Regions from separate parts of the Burkholderia sp. MSMB0856 genome, predicted to be linked through region 1. Evidence: riboswitches for the same ligand, from Rfam matches in the RefSeq annotation. Region 1 holds a riboswitch; the other holds the start of a gene.
The links. A riboswitch is a leader RNA that binds a small molecule or an ion and turns the genes downstream of it on or off. The one in region 1 is predicted to bind thiamine pyrophosphate.

Region 1 (12,034 bases):
GCCCGACGCGCGCGAGTATCACGACGATGCGGGCGACGCCGTGCTGCATTACGGGTGCGACGACGAAGCCGCCGAGCATGCCGCGCGCCAGGCGCTGCGCGAGCAGGCGGCGGAACGCGCGCGGCTCGTCTACGTGGCGCTCACGCGCGCGGTCTATCGGTGCTATCTCGTCGCCGGGCCTTATCTGTCGTCGCGCTCGACCCGCGAGGCGCGGCGCAGCGTGCTGAACTGGCTCGTGGCCGGGGCCGGCCAGTCGTTCGACGCGTGGCTTGACGAGCCGCCCGACGAAGCGGTGCTCGATGCTGCGTGGCAAGCGCTCGCCGGTGGGCCCGTGAGCGTTGCACCGTTGCCGGTGCCGGCGCGCCGTGAGCGGCTGGCTGCCGGCCACGATGCATCGCAGACGCTCGCCGCCCGCCATGCGACGCGCGTGCTGCGCGACGCGTGGCGGATGGCGAGCTTCAGTTCGCTGACCGCGTCGATGGCGCGCGAGGAGGCGGGCGTCGCGGTCGTGCCGGACGACGAGCTGCGGCCCGATCACGATGCGCTTGCCGCCGTCGCGCCGGACGGCGCGCTTGCCGTGGACGACACCGTCGCGGTCGAGCCGCCGGACGACGACATCCTCGTGTTTCCGCGCGGCGCGGCAGCGGGCGAGTGTCTGCACCGCCTGTTCGAACTCAGTCGGTTCACCGAGCCCGATTCATGGCACCAGGCGGCGCTCGGCGCGCTGCATGACCGGCCAGTCGAGGCCGAGCCCGAACTCGCGACGCGCCTGCCCGCGATGATGGCGCGGCTCGTCGACGATGTCGTGCGCACGGAGCTCGTGCCGGGCATGCGGCTTGCGGATCTCGATCCCGCCAAGCGGCTCGACGAAATGGGTTTCCTGTTCCCGGCGCCGTCGCTCGAGCTGGGCGCGCTGCGCCGGCTGCTGGTCGCACACGGCTATCCGGACGTTGCGCTGGACGCTGGCGTGCTCGCCGGTTTCATCAAGGGTTTCATCGACATGATCGTCGAACACGACGGCCGCTTCTGGATCGTCGACTGGAAGTCGAACCATCTCGGCAATACGCCGGACGCTTACGGCCCGCGCGCGCTCGACGTCGCGATGGCCGATCATGCCTATCACCTGCAGGCGCTGCTCTATACGGTTGCGCTGCATCGCTATTTGCGCGGGCGGCTGCCCGACTATGACTACGACACGCATATCGCGGGCTATCTGTACCTGTTCGTGCGTGGCGTGCGGCCGGACTGGCGCAGTGCCGGCGAACCGGCCGGCGTGCATGCGCGGCGGCCCGCGCGCGAACTCGTCGACGCGCTCGACCGGATGATGGAAGGGGGCCGCGCATGAACGTGTCCGACGATACGCTTGAATTCACCGGCGGCCTCGTCGCGCGCCTGCCCGAGCCGGCTGATTTCGGCATCGCGCTCGCGGAAGGGTTCGCGCGACGCATCGGCGACCTGTCGCGCCGTGCGGGTGCGCCGGCCGCGGCCGCGCGCTGGGCGGCGCGTGCCGCGTTCGCGACGAGCCGGGCGACCGCGGGCGGCCACGTATGCGTGTCGCTCGGCGCGCTCGCGCAGCGCTACGAGGAACCGGTCGACGACGTGCGCGCGGCGCTTGCAGCAAGCGGCGTGGTGGCGTTCAGCACGCTCGCGCGCGGCGACGAGCGGCCGCTGATCGTCGACCGGCACGACCATCTGTATCTGTCGCGCTATTTCGACTACGAACGGCGGCTCGCCGATGCGCTCGTCGCGCAGGCCGGCGTCGCCGCGCCGGGCGACGTGCTGTCGCCCGACCGGTTGCGCGACAGTCTCGCGCGTTACTTCGGGCCCGCGACGGGCGAAGTGGACTGGCAGCGCGTCGCGGCGATCGTTGCGCTGACAGGACGCGTGACGATCGTCAGCGGCGGCCCCGGCACCGGCAAGACGACGACCGTCGTCGGCGTGCTGGCTTGTCTGCTCGACGCGCATCCGGGGCTGCGCATCGCGCTGGCGGCGCCGACCGGCAAGGCCGCGCAGCGGATGCAGGAAGCGCTGCACGCACGGGCGGGCGACCTGCCGCCGGAACTTGCCGCGCGCCTGCCCGACACGTCGTACACGTTGCATCGCCTGCTCGGCGGCGGCGGGGCGGCGGGCTTTCGCCATCATCGCGACAATCCGTTGCCGTACGACCTGATCGTGGTCGACGAGGCGTCGATGATCGACGTCGCGCTCGCCGCGCATCTGCTCGATGCGCTCGCGCCGGGTGCACGGCTCGTGCTGCTCGGCGACAAGGATCAGCTTGCCGCGGTCGAAGCCGGCGCCGTGTTCGCCGAACTCAGCGCACGGCCGACGTTCACCGCCGCTGCGCGCACGCGCATCGCGGATGCGCTCGGGATCGACGAAGCGGCTTTCGTCGCGGCCTTGCCGGTGCCGGACGGCGAAGTGGCGGGGGCGGTTGCTGTTGCGGCTCAAGCCCCGGCCCCGGCTTCCGCGCCATTGTCGGCGAGCGCGGCGCGCAAGCCGCCCGCACGGCGCAACGTGGATACGCGACAGGCGTCGCTGTTCGATGACGACCCGCAGGACGAAGCGGTTTCCCCGGCTGACGCGGTGCCGCTGGCCGCTCCGTCGTCACCTGCACCGACAGACTTCGCTAGCGCATCCGCGGCCACCGATCCTGCATGGATCGAGGCCGACGAACTCACATGGCTCGACGCCGTCGAGCTCACGCCGCTCGATCAGGCCCACGCGGGAGGTTCGGCAACACGGGTGTCGACTGTTGCAACGGTGGCCGACGACATCGCCGCCGCGTCGCCCGCACCGCTCGCAGACTGCGTCGTGTGGCTCGAACGCAATTACCGTTTCGGTCTCGATTCGCCGATCGGCCGCCTGTCGCTCGCGATCCGCCGCGGCGACGTGCAGGGCGCGCTCGACGCGCTGCCGGCCGACGTGGCCGCTGCCGCGTCGTTTCACGACGACGCGGGCGAGACGCTTGCGGCGTCGACGGTCGAGCGGCTCGCGCGCCGGTTCGGCGCGTACCTCGATGCGTTGCGCATCGCGTTGTCCGGGCCGGAGCCCGATCCGCTGCCGTTGTTCGATGCGCTCAACCGCTTCCGGATCCTGTGCGCGACGCGCACGGGATCGCGCGGCGCCGAGCACGTCAATGCGCTGGTGGCCACGCACGTGCGGCATGCCGCACGCGTGCCGCTCGCGGTCGGCGCACACTGGTTCACCGGGCGCCCGATCATGGTGACGCGCAACGACTATGCGCTCGGGCTGTTCAACGGCGACATCGGCATCGCGTTGCCGGACGCGCAGGGCGTGCTGCGCGTATGGTTCCGCCGCGCGGACGGCACCGCGCGCGCCGTGTCGCCCGCGGCGCTGCCGCCGCATGAAACGGCGTTCGCGCTGACCGTCCACAAGTCGCAGGGCTCCGAATTCGACGAGGCCGCGCTCGTGCTGCCGGCATCGTTCGGCCGTGTGCTCACGCGCGAACTCGTCTACACCGCGGTCACGCGTGCGCGCACGCGCGTGCAGGTGATTGGCCCGCGGCGCGTGCTGGCGCAGGCGGTCGCGACACGTACGCAACGCGATTCGGGCCTGGCGGCCCGCGTCGACGAGGCGCTCGCGCGGCGCCGCAAGGAGACGTCGCGATGATGATCCGCTACACGCTCGATCCGGCCGAAGTCGAATGGACCGCCGTGCGCGCGCAGGGCGCCGGCGGCCAGAACGTCAACAAGGTGTCGAGCGCGATTCATCTGCGTTTCGACATCCGCGCGTCGTCGCTGCCGCCCGTCATCAAGGAACGGCTTCTCGCGCTGTCCGACCAGCGCATCACGCGCGACGGCATCGTCGTGATCAAGTCGCAGGAATACCGCACCCAGGAGAAAAATCGCGAGGCAGCACTCGCGCGGCTCGATGCGTTGATCGGCAGCGTCGCGTTCACGCCGCGTGCGCGGGTCGCGACACGGCCGACACGCGCATCGAAGGAGCGGCGGCTCGAACACAAGTCGCGCCGCAGCGTGGTGAAGTCCGGAAGAGGGAAGGTGATCGACTGATGAAACGAATCGCCGGCCGGCCTGCATGGCGGGCGGCGTCGTGCCGCCGTATGCGCTACCGCATCACGGTGCCCGCGCTGTCGAGCACGAAGTCGACGCAGAACACGACGAGACGGTTTTGCGCGCGAATCGCGACGGCTGCCGTGTAGCAATCGCGGCCTTCGGTCAGCGAGAAGTGCGGGCCCATGAGCGCGACGCGCCCCGGCGCCGCGATCGCGCGCTGGAAGTACGGGCGCCGCGACCAGTTGCTGTGCGTCTCCGGGAACAGCGGCGAGAGTCGCGTGCCGCTCGTCTGGCCGTCCTCGGGACGCGCGCCGATCGACGGCAGGAACTGTTCGCCGATCTCGTCCGTGACGAACACCCGGCGTGCGGCCGGCACCACGAATACGCGCTGCGCGGCGTCCTGCAGGCTGCCGCTCGCGGAAAACGCGGCCGCGCCGGCGAGCACGAGCCGCTCGATCGCGTCGAAGCCCGGCTGCTCGGCGATCGCCGGCGTATGCCGGTGGGCGATGTAGCGTTGCCACGCGGCGTCGAGCATCGCGGGCGCCGCGGCGCTCGCGTGCGCGATCGATGCGTCGGGCTGGCCGAACTGGAAACCCTGGACGAAATCGATATCGGCCTCCATCAGCGTCTGCAGCGCGTCGTCGCTTTCGACACCCTCGGCGAGCACCATCGCGCCGGCCTGATGGAGCATCGATACCAGGTGATGCATGATGCGGCGATCGTCGGCCGACGCGTTCGCGCGTTCGACGAGCGATCGATCGAGCTTGACGATATCGGGCCGTGCGCGCCACACGCGGTCGAAATTGGAGAACCCGGTGCCGAAATCGTCGATCGCGATCAGGAAGTCCCGGTGCTGGATCATGTCGATCGTGCGGGCGAGCGCGGCTTCATCGCGCGCCGGCTGCTCGACGACTTCCAGCACGATGCGGTTCGGCGGCAGCGCGAAATGACGGCACAGCGCCTCGACGAATTCGCGCTGCACGAGGCCGGAATCGAGCACGCGCGGCGTCACGTTCAGGAACAGCCAGCCGTCGCCGATGCCTTGCGCGACGAAATTGGCCGTATGCAGGCAGCGGGCGAGCCGGTCGAGCAGCAACGCGTCGGCAGCGGCACGCGTCCTGTCGAATAGCGCGACCGGCGAAACCAGCGCGCCGTTCTCGTCCACGACGCGCAGCAGCGCTTCGTAGCCGACCACGCGCTTGTGCGTGATCGACAGCACCGGTTGAAACACGCTGCGCAGCGTCGTCTCGCGATACGTTGCGATCCAGCCGCTGGGCGTCGGCGTGAGGCGTTCGAGCAGGGAGTCGAGCGAGAGGTCGCGGGAGGGCTTCATGTCAACGGTGCCCTGGGGCGATCGGGGGGCGGTATCGTGCGCGCCACGCAGAAGCCGTCGCACGCGCAGGTGGACGCGAAAGAACGTGGTGCATCGTAACCGCCTTCTGCGGATGAGTGATCCGAGTGTAACGGGAATGGTGGGGCGCGCGTATCAGGGTAACTCCAGACGCAAACGCTACACCGACGGCTGGAAGGGGCCGTCCGCCCGGCGCGTGATACGCAAGGGCCACCGGCCGTGTATGCGGCGACGGCTCCAAATATGCCGCGTGCATCGCGTGCGAAGAATGCGGCAAAGCCGGGCGGTTGCATCGCCATCCGGCGAAATTCGCTATGCGCCGTCGCGCACCGGTCGACCTGCGGCGCTCGCGGATTGGCGGCCGGCGCGTCGCGGGCAACCCGCACCGGCGGGTGCCGGCCACGCCTGCCGCTCAGGCCGCTTCGCCGCCGCGCGGGCGCAGCCCGGGAATCCGCTTGATCACGCCGGTGGCGAGCGCGGTGCCGACGAGCACGATCGCGCAACCTTCGATCATTACGAGCGATACGTGTTCGCTGAGGAACAGCGCGCCCCACAGCAGGCCGAACACTGGGATCACGAACGTCACGGTAATCGCGCGGGCCGGGCCGATGTGCGCGATCAGGTGGAAGAAGATGAAATACGCGATGCCCGTGCAGGCGATGCCGAGCGCGAGCACGGCGCCCCATGCATGCGCGCTGACGGCTGCGGCGGGCCAGGTCGCGATCGCGAACGGCGCCAGCAGCACGGTCGAGCCGATCATGCTGCCGGTCGCGTTGACGAGCGGATCGACGCCGCTGAGCGTGCGCTTCGTGTAGTTGGCCGCGATGCCGTACAGCAGCGTCGCGCCGAGCGCGGCGGCGGCGGCGAGCGCGGTCGCGTTGGCGCCGGTGCTGCCGTGCGCGTTCGCGATCTGATCCCACACGAGCGTGAGGACGCCGGCAAAGCCGATCACGAGGCCGAGCGCGCGCGGCAGCGACAGCTTGTCCTTCAGCCACAGATAGGCGACGAGCGCGCCCCACAGCGGCGTCGTTGCGTTGATCACCGACGTCACGCCGGCCGACAGCGTCAGTTCGGCGAACGCGAACAGGCAGAACGGGATGCCCGAGTTGAGCGCGCCAACGACGAACAACGGCCACGCGCGACGGCGCAGCTGCGCGCCGAGCTCGGCGGGCCTGAAGCGCGTCAGCGCGAAGCCTGCGAGAAACAGCGCGCCGATGCCCACGCGCAGCGCCATCAGCGGCGCGACGCCGAAGTCGGCGACGCCGATCCGGATGAACAGGAACGACGCGCCCCACAGGGCAGCGAGGACGGTCAGCAGAAGGGCGTTCTTGGGCGACATTGAGCGTGGCGGCGACGGGACGGGATGCGAGGAATCTTACACCGCGTTCCCGTGCCGTCGTTTCACGATCGGATGAAATGGCAAGAACCGGGGAAATCCGCTGGCCTCCGCCGCGAACCGGCCCGTGCGGTCGTTCAGTGATGGTGCCAGCCGCCGCGTCCGCCGAAGCCGAAATTGAGCGATACCGCGGGGCCCCAGTAACCGCCCCAGGCCGGGGCATAGGCGGGCGCCGGATAGTAGTACGCCGGGCCCGGATCGACATAGACGGGCGCGGGCTGCACGGGCGCCGCCGTGTAATAGCCGGACGGATAGTAGCCGTAAGGGTAGTAACAGCCGGCGAGCGTCGTGCACGCGAGCGCCGCGGCGACGAGGGTCCTGTTCATGATGTCTCTCCGGCGGAGCCGGCAATCGGCAGATGCTTAAGCTTAGGCCGCGCGGCGATGACAAGGTGCGCTAAACGGTAACGGATCATTTCCGAGCCGCTGCGGCGTGTTGCGGCGCCGCATATGAAAAACGGCGCTTCCGCCGTGCGGAAACGCCGTCAGGCCGGCGCTTGCCGCGCGTCGCGCGGCAGCCGGGTAAGCCGGTCGGCTTATTTGCCGACCTGGTTGCCGATGATGCCGCCGGCTGCCGCGCCGCCCAGCGTCGACAGCGCGTTGCCGCCGATCGCCGCGCCGGCGACACCGCCGACACCCGCACCGATCGCGGTATCGCGCTGGCGCCGCGTCATCGAATCGCAGGCCGAAAGGCTGGCCACCGTCGCGACGAGCAGCGCGCATACCCCAAAACGCCGAATCGAATGGTTCATGATCGCTGTCCTTGTGGTAGTGAACGGAGGTCGCGCGGCCGCCTGACGGCCGCGCATGAATCCAATCTACGCGTCGCTCCGTGGCGCTGCTGTAAGGACTTGTTAAGGCTCGAGCGGTTTCGTAATCAATTGTTTCGCTTGCGCCGGCAGGCACACGGCATGCGCGCGAATGCAAAAAAAAGCCCGCTCGAAAGCGGGCTTCCTGCCATGCTTCACGAAGCGAAGCGGTCCGCGCGGACCGCCGCGTTCGCTTGCCGACTTACTGACGGTGATAAATCTCGGCGCCGGTCTTCACGAACTCGACCGCCTTGACCTCCATCCCCTTCTTCAGCGCCTCGGTTTCCGACACGCCTTGCTGTGCCGCGAACTCGCGCACGTCCTGCGTGATCTTCATCGAGCAGAAGTGCGGGCCGCACATCGAGCAGAAGTGCGCGACCTTCGCCGAATCCTTCGGCAGCGTCTCGTCGTGGAATTCGCGCGCCTTGTCCGGATCGAGACCGATGTTGAACTGGTCTTCCCAGCGGAACTCGAAACGCGCCTTCGACAGCGCGTTGTCGCGCACCTGCGCGCCGGGGTGACCCTTGGCCAGGTCGGCCGCGTGCGCGGCGAGCTTGTACGTGATGATCCCTTCCTTCACGTCGTCCTTGTTCGGCAGCCCGAGGTGCTCCTTCGGCGTCACGTAGCACAGCATCGCGGTGCCGAACCAGCCGATCATCGCGGCGCCGATGCCCGACGTGATGTGGTCGTAGCCCGGTGCGATGTCGGTGGTCAACGGCCCGAGCGTGTAGAACGGCGCTTCCTTGCACCAGTCGAGCTGGAGATCCATGTTCTCCTTGATCAACTGCATCGGCACGTGGCCGGGGCCTTCGATCATCACCTGCACGTCGTGCTTCCACGCGATTTGCGTGAGCTCGCCGAGCGTCTTCAGTTCGCCGAGCTGCGCTTCGTCGTTCGCGTCGTAGATCGAGCCGGGACGCAGGCCGTCGCCGAGCGAGAAGCTCACGTCGTACGCCTTCATGATCTCGCAGATCTCTTCGAAGTGTTCGTACAGGAAGCTTTCCTTGTGATGCGCGAGGCACCACTTCGCCATGATCGAGCCGCCGCGCGACACGATGCCCGTCATCCGGTTCGCCGTGAGCGGCACGTACTGCAGGCGGACGCCCGCGTGGATCGTGAAGTAGTCGACGCCTTGCTCGGCTTGCTCGATCAGCGTGTCGCGGAAGATTTCCCAGGTCAGGTCCTCGGCCTTGCCGTTGACCTTTTCGAGCGCCTGGTAGATCGGCACCGTGCCGATCGGCACCGGGCTGTTGCGGATGATCCACTCGCGCGTTTCATGGATGTGCTTGCCGGTCGACAGGTCCATCACCGTGTCGCCGCCCCAGCGGATCGCCCACGTCATCTTGTCGACTTCCTCACCGATCGACGACGTGACGGCCGAGTTGCCGATGTTCGCGTTGATCTTCACGAGGAAGTTGCGGCCGATGATCATCGGCTCGGATTCCGGGTGGTTGATGTTCGCGGGGATGATCGCGCGGCCGCGCGCGACTTCCTCGCGCACGAACTCGGGGGTGATCTCGGCGAGTGCGTTCGCGCCGAAGGCCGCGGCGCCGAACGCCTGGCCCGGGTGCTGGCGGCCCATCATCGCGGCGAGCTTCGCGCCGTTCGGGCCGCTCGACTTGAGGCTCTCGATGTACTCGGCGCGGCGCTGGTTCTCGCGGATCGCGATGTATTCCATTTCCGGCGTGATGATGCCCTGACGCGCGTAGTGCATCTGCGTGACGTTCTTGCCGGCTTGCGCGCGGCGCGGGTTGCGGTGCAGGCCCGGGAAACGCAGGTCGGCGGTGGCCGGGTCGGCCGCGCGCTCGAGGCCGTACTGGCTCGACAGGCCGTCGAGCACCTCGGTGTCGCCACGCGCTTCGATCCAGCGCTGGCGCAGTGCCGGCAGGCCGGCGCGGATGTCGATCTTCGCGTCCGGATCGGTGTAGGGGCCCGACGTGTCGTACACGTAGATCGGCGGGTTCTTTTCGCCGCCGAAGCCGGTCGGGGTGTCGGCCTGCGTGATTTCACGCATCGGCACGCGGATGTCGGGCTGCGAGCCGGTTACATAAACCTTTCGCGAATTGGGCAGCGGGGCGACGGCGGCGGCGTCGACGTGGGCGTCCGCGGACAGAAACTTCGGATTGGCGTTCATGCAATCTCCTGTGTGAGCGCCGGACAGGCGCCACGGCGCTTGCCCGGAGCCCTTGACGAATGTGGGGCTCGAGCTAAGCAGGAGACGAGGCTTGGTGAGGCGGCGGATTTCGTCAGAAGGATGGCGGCGAAATCCGTACGCTTCCCTGCGCTGGCATTATCCAGATCAGGTTCAAAGGGTATTTCTCACCCGCAATGCCGGTTGTTTGACCGAACGCATTGCAGGACCCCCGCGTTAGCAGCGCACACGATACACTGGCTTCGCGGCGGTTTCAACCGGTGGCAGACCGGTGGCCGCGGTGCAGTTGCAGCAATGCGGGCGGCGCGCCCGCCGCGCAAGCCGCGATGCATGACACCGCCGCACGGCCCTGCGGCCCGGCTGACGATGACGGCGCGGTGCAGCATTGCAGCGGTTTCGGCAGTCCCCGAAAAAAAATCTCGAAACGACTGTCATATCCCGCGACGTCCTCCGTCTATTCGGCTCCTCAAACCCATGTTTCGGAGAGATGTCATGAAAAAAGTACTGATCGCAGCCTGTGTCGCCGGTTTCGCCATGGCCGCAACGGGTGCGTATGCGCAGAACGACGCGATGTCGAAGGAAGGCGCGTCGATGTCGAAGGATGCGATGGGCCACGACGCGATGGCGAAGGACGGCGCGATGAAGAAAGACGCCATGAAGAAGCACGCGATGAAGAAGGACGCGATGTCGCACGACGCGATGGGCAAGTCGACGTCGGGCGACAAGATGGCGCCGTCGAACTGACCGACGCGGGCGGGGCGCGGCCCGCGCGTGCGGTGCACGAGGCCGCCCGCGCATCGCGCACCGCCGCTACGTTCCGGGAGTCTTCACCATGCAAACCGTTCCCGCTGCCGGGCGCACGGCTGCCACGCCGCCCGCGCGCAACATTCATCCGCTGTGGGTGCGTGTGAGCCACTGGCTCAACGCGCTCGCGGCGATCCTGATGGCACTGTCCGGCTGGCGCATCTACGATGCGTCGCCGATCTATCCGCCGTTCACGTTCGCGCACGGCATCACGCTCGGCGGCTGGCTGGGCGGCGCGCTTCAATGGCATTTCGCGGCGATGTGGCTGCTGGTCGGCAACGGGCTGTTCTACCTCGCGATGTCGATCGCGACGGGCCGTCTCGCGCGCAAGATGCTGCCGGTCACGCCGGCGTCGATATGGCGCGACGTGCGCGCGGCGCTGGGCGGCCGGTTGTCGCACGACGACCTGAGCGTCTACAACGCGGTGCAGCGTGCCGCGTACCTGACCGCAATCGTCGATCTGATCGTGCTGGTGCTGTCGGGGCTCACGATCTGGAAGTCCGTGCAGTTTCCGCTGCTGCGCGAGCTGTTCGGCGGTTACGACAACGCGCGCGTCGTGCACTTCTGGGCGATGTCGCTGCTCGTCGCGTTTTTCGTCGTACACGTCGCGATGGCGCTGCTGGTGCCGCGCTCGCTGCTCGCGATGCTGCGCGGCCGCTGACCCGCACGCCGCGGGCGAAGGAACTCATCATGTCGGAATCCGGAAACAACCGCGGTCGGCCGAGCTGGACGCTCGACCGCAAGTCGCTCGAGCTCGACGTGCGCCGCGAACTCGAGATGCCGTCGCGGCGCCTCTTCAACCGGCGCGTGCTGACGCTCGGCGGCCTGACGATGCTGACCGGCTGCACGCTGCAGGACGACGCGTCGGTCAACGCGTTTCTCGAGAAAGTGTCGCGCATGAACGATCGCGTGCAGGCCTGGCTGTTCAGCGGCGAGCGGCTCGCACCGACCTATACCGAGGCCGACATCACGCGGCCGTTTCCGTTCAACGCGTATTACGGCATCGACGACGTGCCGCACGTCGACGCATCGACGTACCGGCTCGTGCTGTCGGGCCGGGTGACGGGCAAGCGCATGTGGACGCTCGACGAGCTGTATGCGCTGCCGCACGCGGAGCAGATCACGCGGCACATCTGCGTGGAAGGGTGGAGCGCGATCGGCCGCTGGGGCGGCACGCCGTTCGGCGCGTTTCTGGCACGCGTCGGCGCCGATACGCACGCGAAATACGTCGGCTTCAAATGCGCGGACGATTACTACGAAAGCATCGACATGCCGACCGCGCTGCATCCGCAAACGCTGCTCGCATTCGATTACGACGGCCGCCGCCTGCCGCCCGAATTCGGCTTTCCGATGAAGCTGCGGATGCCGACCAAGCTCGGCTACAAGAATCCGAAGCACATCATGGAAATCTTCGTGACCGATACCTACCCGGGCGGCTACTGGGTCGATCAGGGCTACAACTGGTTCGGCGGATCGTGAGCGGCGGGGC
Region 2 (12,034 bases), 1.5 Mb from region 1:
GCCTTCATCGGCCCGGGCAAGCCCGGCGAGGATACTGATGAGCGTGGTCTTGCCTGCGCCGTTCGGGCCGAGCAGACCGAAAAACTCGCCTTCCTCGACCGACAGGCTGACGCCCTTGAGCGCCTGAAGCGATTTGTAGCGCTTCTTGACGTGACGGATTTCTATGGCTGACATGACTGTGCGCGGCGCAAGGGCCGCGACGCCTATTCTGTGCTTGCTGCGAAAGAAAATGGGGGCCGGACGCCGATTGGCTGCCCCGCAAAACGCTTGATTATAGGGCAAACCGGCTGGTGGGGCCGACGCAGGAGGCGCGCGGCCTGAAGCGTGCGCGCGCCGGCTGGCGCGGCAGGCTTCGGTCGGACAGGGTCAATGTCGCCCGGTGCCGTCGATGAGCGCGTCGACGCCGTAGGCGCGCGCGAGGCTGGCGAGCTTCTGCGGGAGATTGAGGAGGTCGAGGGTCGCGCCGCGCGCTTTGGCGGCACGTTGCCATGCGAGCAGCACGGCGAGCGCGGACGAGTCGAACTGCGTCAGCGCCGAGCAATCGACGGCGGTCGCGCCGGCGCCGATGCGCGCAAGACCGTCCGCGAGCGCGGACTTCGCGCTCGCGACGGTCAGCGAAGAGCCTGCTTCGAAGCTGCTCACGACGCCTGCTTGCCGGCGGCAAGTTGCTGGTTGCGCTGCGTCAGGAACTGGATCAGGCCGTCCACGCCGCTTTGCTGGATCTTCTCGTTGAACTGCTGTTGGTACGTCTGGATCAGCCACGCGCCGAGCACGTTCAGGTCATACACCTTCCAGCCATTCGCCGACTTGTACAGGCGATAGTCGATCTGGACCGGCTGGCCGTTGTTCATCGCGACCGTCTTCACGACCACGTCGGTGTCGGCCGGATCAGCGCGGAACGGCGGGTACTGGATCTGCTGGTCCGGCTTCAGCTGCGCAAGCGCGCCCGAATACGTGCGGATCAGCAGCAGCTTGAACTGCTCCTGAACCTGTTGCTGCTGCTCGGCCGATGCCGTACGCCAGTTGCGACCCATCGCGAGCTGCGTGGTGCGGCGGAAATCGGTGTACGGCAGGATGTCCTTGTTGACGATCGTAATGATGCGGTTGGTGTCGCCCTGCTTGATCGTCTGCTGCTTGACCTCGTCGAGGACCTGCTGCGTCGCCGTCTTGATCAGCGCCTGCGGGTTCGACTGGTCGACTTGCGCGTGAGCTGCGCTGCCGAACGAGAACAGCGCCGCGAAAACGGGGATCAGGAACAGTTTTTTCATCATAGTGACCTGCATGAAGAGTCGATGCGTAGGTTGGAGCCGGTAGCTTACGCGCAAGTTCGCGTGCGCCACCGACTCAATCGTTTCCGGCTGTAACGAATGTAAATGGGTCAGTGCAGCTTGATGCTCGGGAAACGAATCCCGCCCGGAGCGGGCGGCGTCATCTGCATTGCCGGCACGTTCGTCGCGCTGGCCGGGTTCGGTGCTTCGGCACTGCCCGACGCCGGTGCGGCAACGGCCGCACCCGATGCGCCGGCCGGCGCCGTCGCGCCGCCGATCGCGGCCGCACCCGCCGTTCCCGCCGCGCCGGCTGCCGCCGGTGCCGCGCCGTCGTCCGGCAGGTCGTACTTCGGCAGCGCGTCGTTGCTCGACGCCGTCGAGGCCTCGCCGCGCGCGTTGTCGATCAGCATCTGGCGGCGCTGCAGGTACGCGTTGCGCACGAACGAATACTTGTCGAGCGCCGCGGCATCCAGCACGTCGCCCGCGCCGAGCAGGTTCGCACGCGTGTTGACGAGGTTCACGCCGAACAGGCCCCAGCTCAGGCTGTCCGGCTTCACGTAGGTGAGCGGATTGCCCACGTAGTCGACGCCGAGGCCTGCCGTGTCGCGCAGCGTGCTCGGTCCGAGCAGCGGCAGCACGAGATACGGGCCCGACGGCATGCCGTAGCGGCCCATCGTGATCCCGAAGTCGGCCGTGTGCTTCGGCAGTTTCGCGATCGTCGCGACGTCGAACAGGCCGCCGACGCCGAACACCGTGTTGATCACGACGCGCATGATGTCGCCGACGCCGTCCGCGATTCGCAACTGCACGATGTTGTTCGCGGCGATGTAGACGTCGCCGATGTTCGAGAAGAAGTTCGTCACGCTGTCGCGCACCGGCTGCGGCACCACGTACTGGTAGCCCTTCGCGACCGGTTTCAGCGCGTACGTGTCGACCGTGTCGTTGAACTTGTACATCGACCGGTTGAAGCCTTCGAGCGGATCGCCCTTGGTCGGCGTCTGCACGGTCGCGCAACCGCTCAACGCGGCGACTGCCGCCACCGCGAGCGCGGCGTGCCTGATGCGGATCGTCTGCATGGTCATTACCCTCTTGTCTTTCTCTCGTGTGGTTATTGGGCGGTCGAACCGGACACCGCAGAGGCCGGCACCGCGACCGGCGCGGGCGCGGCCGGCGCGGCCGAGGCCCCCGATGCCGGCTTCGCGCCACCCGCGTCGGCTGCCTTGCTGTACAGGAACTGGCCGATCAGGTTCTCGAGCACGATCGCCGACTGCGTCATCGTGATCGTATCGCCCGCCTTCAGCATTTCGGTGTCGCCGCCCGGATCGAGGCCGATGTACTGCTCGCCGAGCAGGCCCGACGTCAGGATCTTCGCCGACGAATCCTTCGGGAACGGATACTGGCCGTCGATATCGATCGTCACCAGCGCCTGGTAGGTGTTGGTGTCGAAGGCGATCGACTTCACGCGGCCGACCACGACGCCGGAGCTCTTCACGGCGGCGCGCGGCTTCAGCCCGCCGATGTTGTCGAATTTCATCCTCACCGAGTAGGTCGGCTGAAACGACAGCGAGCTCATGTTGCCGACCTTGAGCGCCAGGAACAGCACCGCAAGGAAGCCCACCACCACGAACAGGCCGACCCAGAAGTCGAGAGCAGTCTTTTTCATCGTCATCCCAAAATTTGGCTTGGCTGAGGCTTAGCTGAACATCAGCGCGGTCAGCAGGAAATCGAGGCCGAGTACGGCGAGCGACGCGAACACGACCGTCTTGGTCGTCGCGCGCGACACGCCCTCGGGCGTGGGCTTCGCTTCATACCCCTGAAACAGTGCAATGAAGGTCACGGCGAACCCGAACACGATGCTCTTGATCACGCCGTTGCCGACGTCGGCCCACACTTCGACCCCGCCCTGCATCTGTGACCAGAACGCGCCCGGGTCGACGCCGATCAGCACGACCCCGACGAAATAACCGCCGAGCACGCCGACCGCGTTGAAGATCGCGGTGAGCAGCGGCATCGCGATGATGCCGGCCCACAGGCGCGGCGCGATCACCGTCTTGAGCGGATCGACGGCCATCATCTCGAGCGCGGTGAGCTGCTCGCCGGCCTTCATCAGGCCGATCTCGGCCGTGAGCGACGTGCCCGCGCGGCCCGCGAACAGCAGCGCGGTCACGACCGGGCCGAGCTCGCGCACCAGCGACAGCGCGACCAGCAGGCCGAGCGCCTGCTCGGACCCGTAGCGATTCAGCGTGTAATAGCCCTGCAGGCCGAGCACGAAGCCGACGAACAGGCCCGACACGGCAATGATCACGAACGAATAGTTGCCGAGGAAGTGGATCTGCTTCGTGACCAGCCGCGGCCGGCGCAGCAGCGGAAAGAATTCCAGCACGAGGCGCACGAACAGCCGCGTGCCGTAGCCCGCGCGCTCGAGGCCGCCGATGACGTAACGTCCGATCGCGCTGATCATGCGCGCCCTCCGCCGAGCCCGAAATCCGCAGCCAGCGGCGGGCTCGTGTAATGAAATTTGAACGGGCCGTCCGGCGCGCCGTCGATGAACTGGCGCACGCTCGGGTCGGTCGACGCGCGCAGCTCGTCGGGCGTGCCCTGCGCGAGCACGCCGCCATTGGCCAGAAAATACACGTAGTCGGCGATCGCGAACGATTCCGGCACGTCGTGCGTGACGAGGATCGACGTTGCGCCGAGCGCCTCGTTCAGCGTGCGGATCAGGTTCGCCGTGATGCCGAGCGAGATCGGATCGAGGCCCGCGAACGGTTCGTCGTACATGATGAGCTGCGGGTCGAGCGCGATCGCGCGCGCGAGCGCGATGCGGCGCGCCATCCCGCCGGAAACCTCGGACGGCATCAGGTCGCGCGCGCCGCGCAGGCCGACCGCGTTGAGCTTCATCAGCACCAGGTCGCGGATCAGGTCTTCGGGCAGGTCGGTGTGTTCGCGCAGCGCGAACGCGACGTTCTCGAACACCGACATGTCGGTGAACAGTGCGCCGAACTGGAACAGCATGCCCATCTTGCGGCGCAGCGCGTACAGGCCGTCGCGCGTCTGCGCGCCGACGTCGGCGCCGTCGAACAGCACCTGGCCGCGGCGTGCGCGCACCAGGCCGCCGATCAGGCGCAGCACGGTCGTCTTGCCGCAACCCGACCCGCCCATGACGGCGACGACCTGGCCGCGCCCGAAGCGCATGTTCAGGTTCGACAGGACGAGGCGGTCGCCGTAGCCAAAGTCGACGTCGCGAAGTTCCAGCAGTGTCTCGGTAGGAGTGGGGCTCACGGAGCTGACAGTCCTTTTACGCAGAACGCCGAATTATAGGGCCTGCATTGGAATGATGTCGTGACGCCGTTCCGGGCCCTGCGGTCAATGATTGTCAAATTGTCGGGCAAAACATTGCTGCAACGCAACAATCGCCGCCCGATAATCGTCTGCGCCCGTGACCGCGCTGACCACCGCGACGCTGCCGACGCCCGTCGCCAGCACGTCCGGCAACGCGTCGAGCCCCACGCCGCCGATCGCGACGAGCGGCGCCCGCGCGCCCGCGAAGCGCGCATAGCGGGCAATCCGCGCGAGGCCTTGCGGCGGCGCCGCGACCGCCTTGGTCGCGGTCGCGTGCACGGGGCCGAGCGCCAGATAGCTCGGGCGCTCGTGCAACGCGCGCAACATCTCGTAATAACCGTGACTCGACAGCCCGAGCCGCAGGCCGGCGCGCGCGATCGCGGCCAGATCGGCCGTTTCCAGGTCCTCCTGACCCAGATGTACGCCGTACGCGCCCTCTTCTATCGCGATCTGCCAGTGATCGTTGATGAACACGCGCGCATCGGGATAACGGCGCCCCGCCGCGACCGCCCGCGCGACTTCCCGGCGCAGCGCGTCCGGATCCGCGCCTTTCACGCGCAGCTGCACGGTTCGCACGCCGCACTCGAGCACGCGTTCGACCCATTCGGCGTCGGGGACGACCGGATAAAGGCCAAGTTGCATCGGGCACGGCGGGAATGCGGGCTCGGGTGCCGAGGCCAGGCCGGCGACGCGCGGGAACCGCGCGGCATCGACCGGCCACGCATCGGCCCCGCGCGCTTCGTCGCCGTCGCGCCACGCGAGCGCGAGCACCAGCGCGTCGATCGGCGCGAAGCCGCAATCGAGGAACGCCGCGAGCGCCGCGATCCAGTCGTCGGCGAGCGGATGCGCGGCTTCCAGCGCGTGGCGCACGCCCGCGGCGTGCAGCACCGCGCCGTGTTCGTCGAACCCGATCGCGACCGCGTCCGGCGACGCGGGGCGCGACGCAGCCGACGCGCGCGCCTGCGCGGCACGATCGCCGGCCGACACGATCAGCACGTCGCCGTCGGCCGGCACGTCGGGCGCCGCGACGCACAGCCGCCACGGCGTCGTGCCGGTCGGCCAGTCGCCCAGGCGGGCGCGAATCCGCTCGGCCGCTTCGGCCAGCTCGTCGGCCGGCGGCCAGAATGCATCGGCGAAGCGCACGCTCATGCGCCGCCCCCGTCCTGGTGCCAGAACGGCATCCCGACGACCGGCGTGCTCGCGTGCGCAGTCTCGCGCGCATCCATCGGCCCGGCGAGATAGGCCGCACGGCCGGCCTCGACGCCTTGCGCGAACGCACGCGCCATGATTTCCGGATGCGTGGCCTGCGACACGGCCGTGTTCAGCAGCACGCCGTCGAAGCCCCACTCCATCACCTGGCATGCGTGCGACGGCACACCGAGCCCGGCGTCGACGATCAGCGGCACGTCCGGCAGCCGCTCGCGCAGCACGCGCAGCCCATACGGATTCACGACGCCCTTGCCCGTGCCGATCGGCGCGCCCCACGGCATCAGCGCCTCGCAACCGACGTCGAGCAGACGCCTGCCGATCACGAGATCCTCGGTGCAGTACGGCAGCACCTTGAAGCCGTCCTTGACCAGTTGCGCGGCCGCCTCGATCAGCCCGACCGGGTCGGGCTGCAGCGTGTAGTCGTCGCCGATCAGCTCGAGCTTGATCCAGTCGGTATCGAAGACCTCGCGCGCCATGTGCGCGGTCGTCACCGCTTCGGCGACGGTCTGGCAGCCGGCCGTGTTCGGCAACAGCGGCACCGCGTGACGCTTGAGCAGATCGAAGAAGCCGGCCTCGGCGGTGCCGCCGGTCATCTGGCGGCGCAGCGCGACCGTCACCATCCCGGGGCGCGACGCGGCAATCGAATCGGACAGCGACTGCAGCGACGGGTAGCGCGACGTGCCGAGCAGCACGCGGCTTGCGAAGGTTTCGCCGTACAGCGTCAGCGCGTCGGCGGAAGTGAGGGACGTCATGTCGTTTTCCTGGAAGAGCGGAGGGCGAACCGGCGGCGCTCAGCCGCCCGCGACGGGGTGCACGACGTCGAGCTTGTCGCCCGTCGCGAGCGCGCGCGCCGCATGCTGCGTGCGCGCGACGAAATTGCCGTTCAGCGCGACCGCGTACGGCGGACGCGCGCCGTACGCGGCGAGCGCGTCGGCCACCGTCGCGCCGTCGGGCAGCGTCAGCGTCTGTTGGTTGATCTGGATATCCATGAGGCTTGATCGAATTCGGTCGGCGGCGCGCGTCAGGCCGGCTGGCGCGCGTCGTCGCGGTGATGAAGGAGCGTCGGCCAGCGCGCGGCGTCGCGCCACGCGGCGAACGCGTCGGCATCGGCGAATGCACCGCCGAGCGCGGCTTGCGCGAACGCAACCGCCGCGTGCGCGACTTCCGGCGCGATCATGAAGCCGTGCCGGTACAGGCCGTTGACGGCCAGCGTCGTCGCGCCGTCCCAGATCACCGCCGGGCGGTGATCGGGTAACGTCGGGCGGCATTGCGCGTTCAGTTCGAGGATGCGCGCCTCGCCGAACGCCGGGTGCACGGAAAACGCCGCGCTCAGCAGTTCGAGCGCCGAGCGCACGCTGACGGGCGACATGTCCTCGCCCTCCACTTCGGTCGCGCCGATCACGTACAGGTCGTCCTGTTTCGGCGCGATGTAAAGGGGATAGCGCGGATGCAGCAGCCGCACGGGCCGCGTGAGCCCGATGCCCGGCGCGTGCACGCGCGCGACTTCGCCGCGGATGCCGCGCAGCGCGGGCAGCGCGGATTTCGCGCCGAGCCCGCGGCAATCGATCGTGAAATGCGCGTCGGGCCGGTTCGCGTCGTCGATCGTCGCGTGCCAGTGCAGCTCGACGCCGCGTTGCGCGAGGCCCGCCGCGAGTGCGCGCAGCGCCTGCCGATTGTCGAGCTGCCCCTCGCGCGGCAGCATCAGGCCGCGCGCGAAGCGCCCCGCGAGCGCGGGCTCGGCCGCGTCGACCTGCGCGCCGGCCAGCGCGACGAAGCCACCGTCGAACAGCTCGGCCGGCGCGTTCGCGCGCACGCGCCGCTCGAACAGCGGCGCCTCGGCGCGATCCGCGTGATGCCAGACGACGAGCGTGCCGTGCTGCTGGAAGAACACCGGTTCGGGCAGTTCCGGGAGCCATTGCGGCCAGCGCGCGAGCGATGCCGCGCCGAGCTCGGTGATCAGCAGCTCGGCGCTCGCCGCCTCGGCGAGCGGCGCGAGCATCGCGGCCGCGACCCACGCGGCCGACTGCTCGCCGTCCGGGCCGCCGCGCTCGTACAGCGCGACGCGATGCCCGTCGCCCGCAAGCCGCCATGCGATCAGACGGCCGACGAGGCCGCCGCCGAGTACCGCGAAATCGGGCCGGGAAGCGTGGAGGTTCATCGCGCGCCCTCCTCGCGAACCGCGCGAGCGCGTGCGACGAACGTCGACGCGCGCGCACCGTCCCGTGCGGACGCACGCGACAGCGGATCGGGAACAGCGCAAAAGACTGAAGATTGAGCGGTCATCATTCCTTCCGTAACGCGCAACGCGCGTACCCAAAAGGACGAAACCGGCAGCAAAGGCCGGCCGGGCGGGACTCGGGCGCTGACCATGTGGGATGGCAGCCAGCGCGGCCCGGCGGGATCAGAAACTTCCCTCGCCGGTATTACCCGGATCGGGTGCGAAGGGTCTTTCTCAGCCTCGCCGCGTCGCCCGGAACTGTCCGTCGGCCGCGCTCGAAGCACCCCTGTTTCGTCGTCGGCCATTAGACCATAAAAGCGGAAAGCGCCGCAAACTGTCCCCCTTGCGGCAAATTCGCCGTCGCGTCGCGCCGCTCTGGCACAATGCCCGCAGGCTGGCCGCGCGAGCGGCCGGTTGCCGCGTCACCGCCGGCCTTAAGTGCCGTTTAAGACGCGCGGGCCACCATCCGGACGCCCGCCGTCAGTCGGCACCCCGTCCCGGCATACCGTATCGCGGTGCGCGTCCGGCTCCGCCCGGTCCGCGCGCCGGCTACTCATCAGGAAGCACATGACCCAATCGATCGATCCCGTCCGCTCCGCCTCCGACGCGCCGCAGGACGAGCGCCCGGTATCCGCGTGGAGCCTCATCAAGCCCTACTGGGTGTCGTCCGAATGGAAAATCGCGTGGGGGCTGCTGGTCACGATCATCGCGATCAATCTCTGCGTGGTCTGGATCAACGTCAAGCTGAACAAGTGGAACGTGGGGTTCTACAACGCGCTGCAGTCGAAGAACGTTCAAGACTTCCCCGGTCTGCTGATGCAGTTCTCGGCATTCGCGTTCGCATTCATCATCCTTGCCGTCTACGGCCGCTATCTGCGCCAGATGCTCGGGTTCCGCTGGCGCCAGTGGCTCACCGATCGCTTCCTCGGCCAATGGCTCGGCGATCGCGCGTTCTATCGGATCGAGCGCGACCGCCTCGCCGACAACCCCGACCAGCGGATCACCGACGACCTCCAGTCGTTCGCGACGGCCACGCTCACGTTGTCGCTCGACCTGCTGTCGACGGTCGTCACGCTCGTGTCGTTCATCACGATCCTGTGGTCGCTCGCGGGCGCGCTGACGATCACGCTCGGCGCGACGCCTGTCGCGATTCCCGGGTACATGGTTTGGGCGGCCGCGCTGTATGCGGTGGTCGGCTCGCTGATCATCCAGAAGGTCGGCCACCCGCTCGTGTCGATCAACTACCAGCAACAGCGCGTCGAGGCCGACTTCCGCTTCGGCTTGATCCGCGTGCGCGAGAACGCCGAGCAGATCGCGTTCTACGACGGCGAGAAAACCGAGATCGGCACCGCGCAGACGCTGTTCACGCGCATTCGCGACAACTGGTGGCGCGTGATGAAGTACACGAAGCGCCTCACGTTCGTCACGGCCTTCTACAGTCAGATCGCGATCATCTTTCCGCTCGTCGTCGCGGCGCCGCGCTATTTCGCGGGCGCGTTCTCGTTCGGCGTGCTGATGCAGATTGCGTCCGCGTTCGGCACCGTCAGCGATTCGTTCTCGTGGTTCATCAACAGTTACTCGACCCTCGTCGAATGGCGCGCGACCGTCAACCGTCTGCGTGAATTCAAGCGTGTGATGGGCACGTCGCACCTGAAGGAAAGCCTGTCGCCCGCGACCGAGCACGGCGGCATCAACCTGCACTACGTCGATGCCGCGAAGCTGTCGACGTCGTCGCTGAAGCTCGCGCTGCCGAACGGCAACGCGCTCGCGAACATCGGCAACGTGACGATCGAGCCCGGCTCGCGCTGGCTCGTGGTCGGCAAGTCGGGTTCCGGCAAGAGCACGTTCATGCGCGCGCTCGCGGGCCTGTGGCCGTTCGGCGACGGGGCGATCGACGCGCCGGTCGGCGCACGGATGATGTTCGTGCCGCAAACCAGCTACTTGCCGATCGGCACGCTGAAGGCCGCGCTCACCTATCCGGCCGCGCCCGACGCATTCACCGACGACGCGTGCCGCGACGCGCTGCGCGCGTGCCGCCTGGAAGACTATGTCGGCCGCCTCGACGAGACCGGCCACTGGACGCGCGTGCTGTCGCCGGGCGAACAGCAGCGTCTGGCCGGCGCGCGCGTGCTGCTGCACAAGCCCGACTTCCTGTTCCTCGACGAAGCGACGAGCGCGCTCGACGCCGACAACGAAGCGCGGCTCTATCACCTGCTCGCCGAACGGCTGCCGAAAGCCGCGATCGTCAGCATCGCGCATCGCGAATCGCTGGCCGCGTTCCACGTCGGCACGATCAACGTCGAACGCGTGAACGACAGCGACAAAGTCGCCGCGTAACCGAAACAAAAAGGCCGGCGCATACCGCGCCGGCCTTGTTCTCTTCCTCGTCCCGCCCGCCTTCCCGCTACGCCCGCCTGACGGGCACCGACACGATCGGCACATGCGACACGCCGTCGTGCGACAGCCGGCTTTCAAATAACGTCAGCGCGACGAAACGCAGCGCGACCGGCCGCCCGGTCGCACCGCCGTGCGCGGGCTGCCCGTCCGCGTCGCGCGGCAGCCGCGCGAGCGTGACGTGCGGCCTGAACGGCCGTCGGTCGGCCGGCACGCCCAGTTCGAGCAGCAGCGCGGACAAGTCGGCATTCAGCGCCGCACAGGCGGGATCGGGCGCGAGTTCCGCGACGATCAGTCTCGCGCGCGGCAGGCTCGGCCACCAAGCAATCCGCTCGACCGGCTGCAACGGCAGCGCATGCGCGGCCGCGAGCGCCGGCAGGCGTGCGGCCAGCGCGTCGCAACGCGCGCGTTCGATCGCGCCGATGAACGCGAGCGTCACGTGCAGTTGCGCGGGCAGCGTGCGCCGCGCGCCTCGGGTGACCGGCAGCGCGTGCAGCGCGTCGCGCGATGCCGCATCGGGCATCAGCGCGACGAACGCACGGAGCCGGTCGCCGTTCATGACTCGCGCACCGCCACGCGCGCCTCGGCCACCGCATCGGCCGACACCGGACGCTGCAGCAGCGGGCCGTGCTCGCCCCACACGTCGGCCGGCAGCACGCGCGCGAGCTCGGGAATCGTGTTGCGCGTGAACACCGGATCGGCAATGCCCTCCGCGCGCTGGCGGCGATAGTCGCGCCACGCGGCATGCGCATACTTGCCGAGCGCGAGGATCGCGACCAGGTTGATGATCGCCATCAGCCCCATGCTCGTATCGGCCATCGCCCATACGAGTGGCAGTTGCCCGACGCTGCCGAACATCACCATGCCGAGCACCGCGATGCGGAACAGCGGCAGCACGCCGCGCCGCTTCGTGATGAAGTCGACGTTGCCTTCCGCGTAGGCGTAATTGCCGATCACCGACGAGTACGCGAAGAAGAAGATCGCAACGGCCATGTAGATGCCGCCCCAGTCGCCGACGTGGCTCGCGATCGCGCGCTGCGTGAGCGCCGCGCCCTCCATGCCGGTGCCGAGTTCGTACTGGCCCGACAGCAGGATCACGAACGCGGTCGCGCTGCAGATGACGATCGTGTCGACGAACACGCCGAGCATCTGGATCAGCCCCTGCACGACCGGATGCCGCACGCTCGCGGTCGCGGCCGCGTTCGGCGCGCTACCCATGCCGGCCTCGTTCGAGAACAATCCGCGCTTCACGCCCATCGCGACCGCCTGGCTGACCGCATAGCCGGTCAGGCCGCCTGCCGCCTGCTCGAGCCCGAACGCGCTCTTTACGATCAGCGCGATCACGCCCGGCACCAGCGCGACGTGCGTCGCGACCGCGTAGACGGCCAGCGCGAGGTAGCCGATCGCCATCACCGGCACGATCACCTGCGCGACCGACGCGATGCGGCGAATCCCGCCGAAGATGAGCGGCGCGGTGAGCAGCACGAGGCCGAGGCCGACCGTCTCGCGGCTCCAGCCGAACGACGTATGGAACGCATCGGCGATCGCATTGGCCTGCACCGCGTTGAACACGAAGCCGAACGCGAGGATCAGCGACAGCGAGAAC

Region 2: another riboswitch for thiamine pyrophosphate. It lies ahead of WS87_RS02665 (FAD-dependent oxidoreductase); the one in region 1 lies ahead of thiC (phosphomethylpyrimidine synthase ThiC).

What each region holds. Positions count from the first base shown of each region.
Region 1 covers NZ_CP013427.1:2,312,263-2,324,296, reverse strand. Annotated here, with positions in the region: gene recB (exodeoxyribonuclease V subunit beta) at 1-1,345, shown strand, start outside; gene WS87_RS12005 (AAA family ATPase) at 1,342-3,630, shown strand; gene arfB (alternative ribosome rescue aminoacyl-tRNA hydrolase ArfB) at 3,627-4,031, shown strand; gene WS87_RS11995 (EAL domain-containing protein) at 4,087-5,367, opposite strand; gene WS87_RS11985 (DMT family transporter) at 5,798-6,724, opposite strand; gene WS87_RS11980 (hypothetical protein) at 6,859-7,107, opposite strand; gene WS87_RS11975 (glycine zipper 2TM domain-containing protein) at 7,317-7,532, opposite strand; gene thiC (phosphomethylpyrimidine synthase ThiC) at 7,792-9,723, opposite strand; TPP riboswitch at 9,848-9,964, opposite strand; gene WS87_RS11965 (pentapeptide MXKDX repeat protein) at 10,234-10,485, shown strand; gene WS87_RS11960 (cytochrome b/b6 domain-containing protein) at 10,574-11,206, shown strand; gene WS87_RS11955 (molybdopterin-dependent oxidoreductase) at 11,236-12,024, shown strand.
Region 2 covers NZ_CP013427.1:352,606-364,639, reverse strand. Annotated here, with positions in the region: gene WS87_RS02715 (ABC transporter ATP-binding protein) at 1-174, opposite strand, end outside; gene WS87_RS02710 (STAS domain-containing protein) at 367-642, opposite strand; gene WS87_RS02705 (MlaC/ttg2D family ABC transporter substrate-binding protein) at 639-1,268, opposite strand; gene WS87_RS02700 (MlaA family lipoprotein) at 1,379-2,344, opposite strand; gene mlaD (outer membrane lipid asymmetry maintenance protein MlaD) at 2,377-2,937, opposite strand; gene mlaE (lipid asymmetry maintenance ABC transporter permease subunit MlaE) at 2,962-3,729, opposite strand; gene WS87_RS02685 (ABC transporter ATP-binding protein) at 3,726-4,547, opposite strand; gene thiE (thiamine phosphate synthase) at 4,632-5,756, opposite strand; gene WS87_RS02675 (thiazole synthase) at 5,753-6,568, opposite strand; gene thiS (sulfur carrier protein ThiS) at 6,608-6,805, opposite strand; gene WS87_RS02665 (FAD-dependent oxidoreductase) at 6,838-7,974, opposite strand; TPP riboswitch at 8,209-8,332, opposite strand; gene WS87_RS02660 (ABC transporter ATP-binding protein/permease) at 8,602-10,371, shown strand; gene thpR (RNA 2',3'-cyclic phosphodiesterase) at 10,439-10,987, opposite strand; gene WS87_RS02650 (alanine/glycine:cation symporter family protein) at 10,984-12,034, opposite strand, start outside.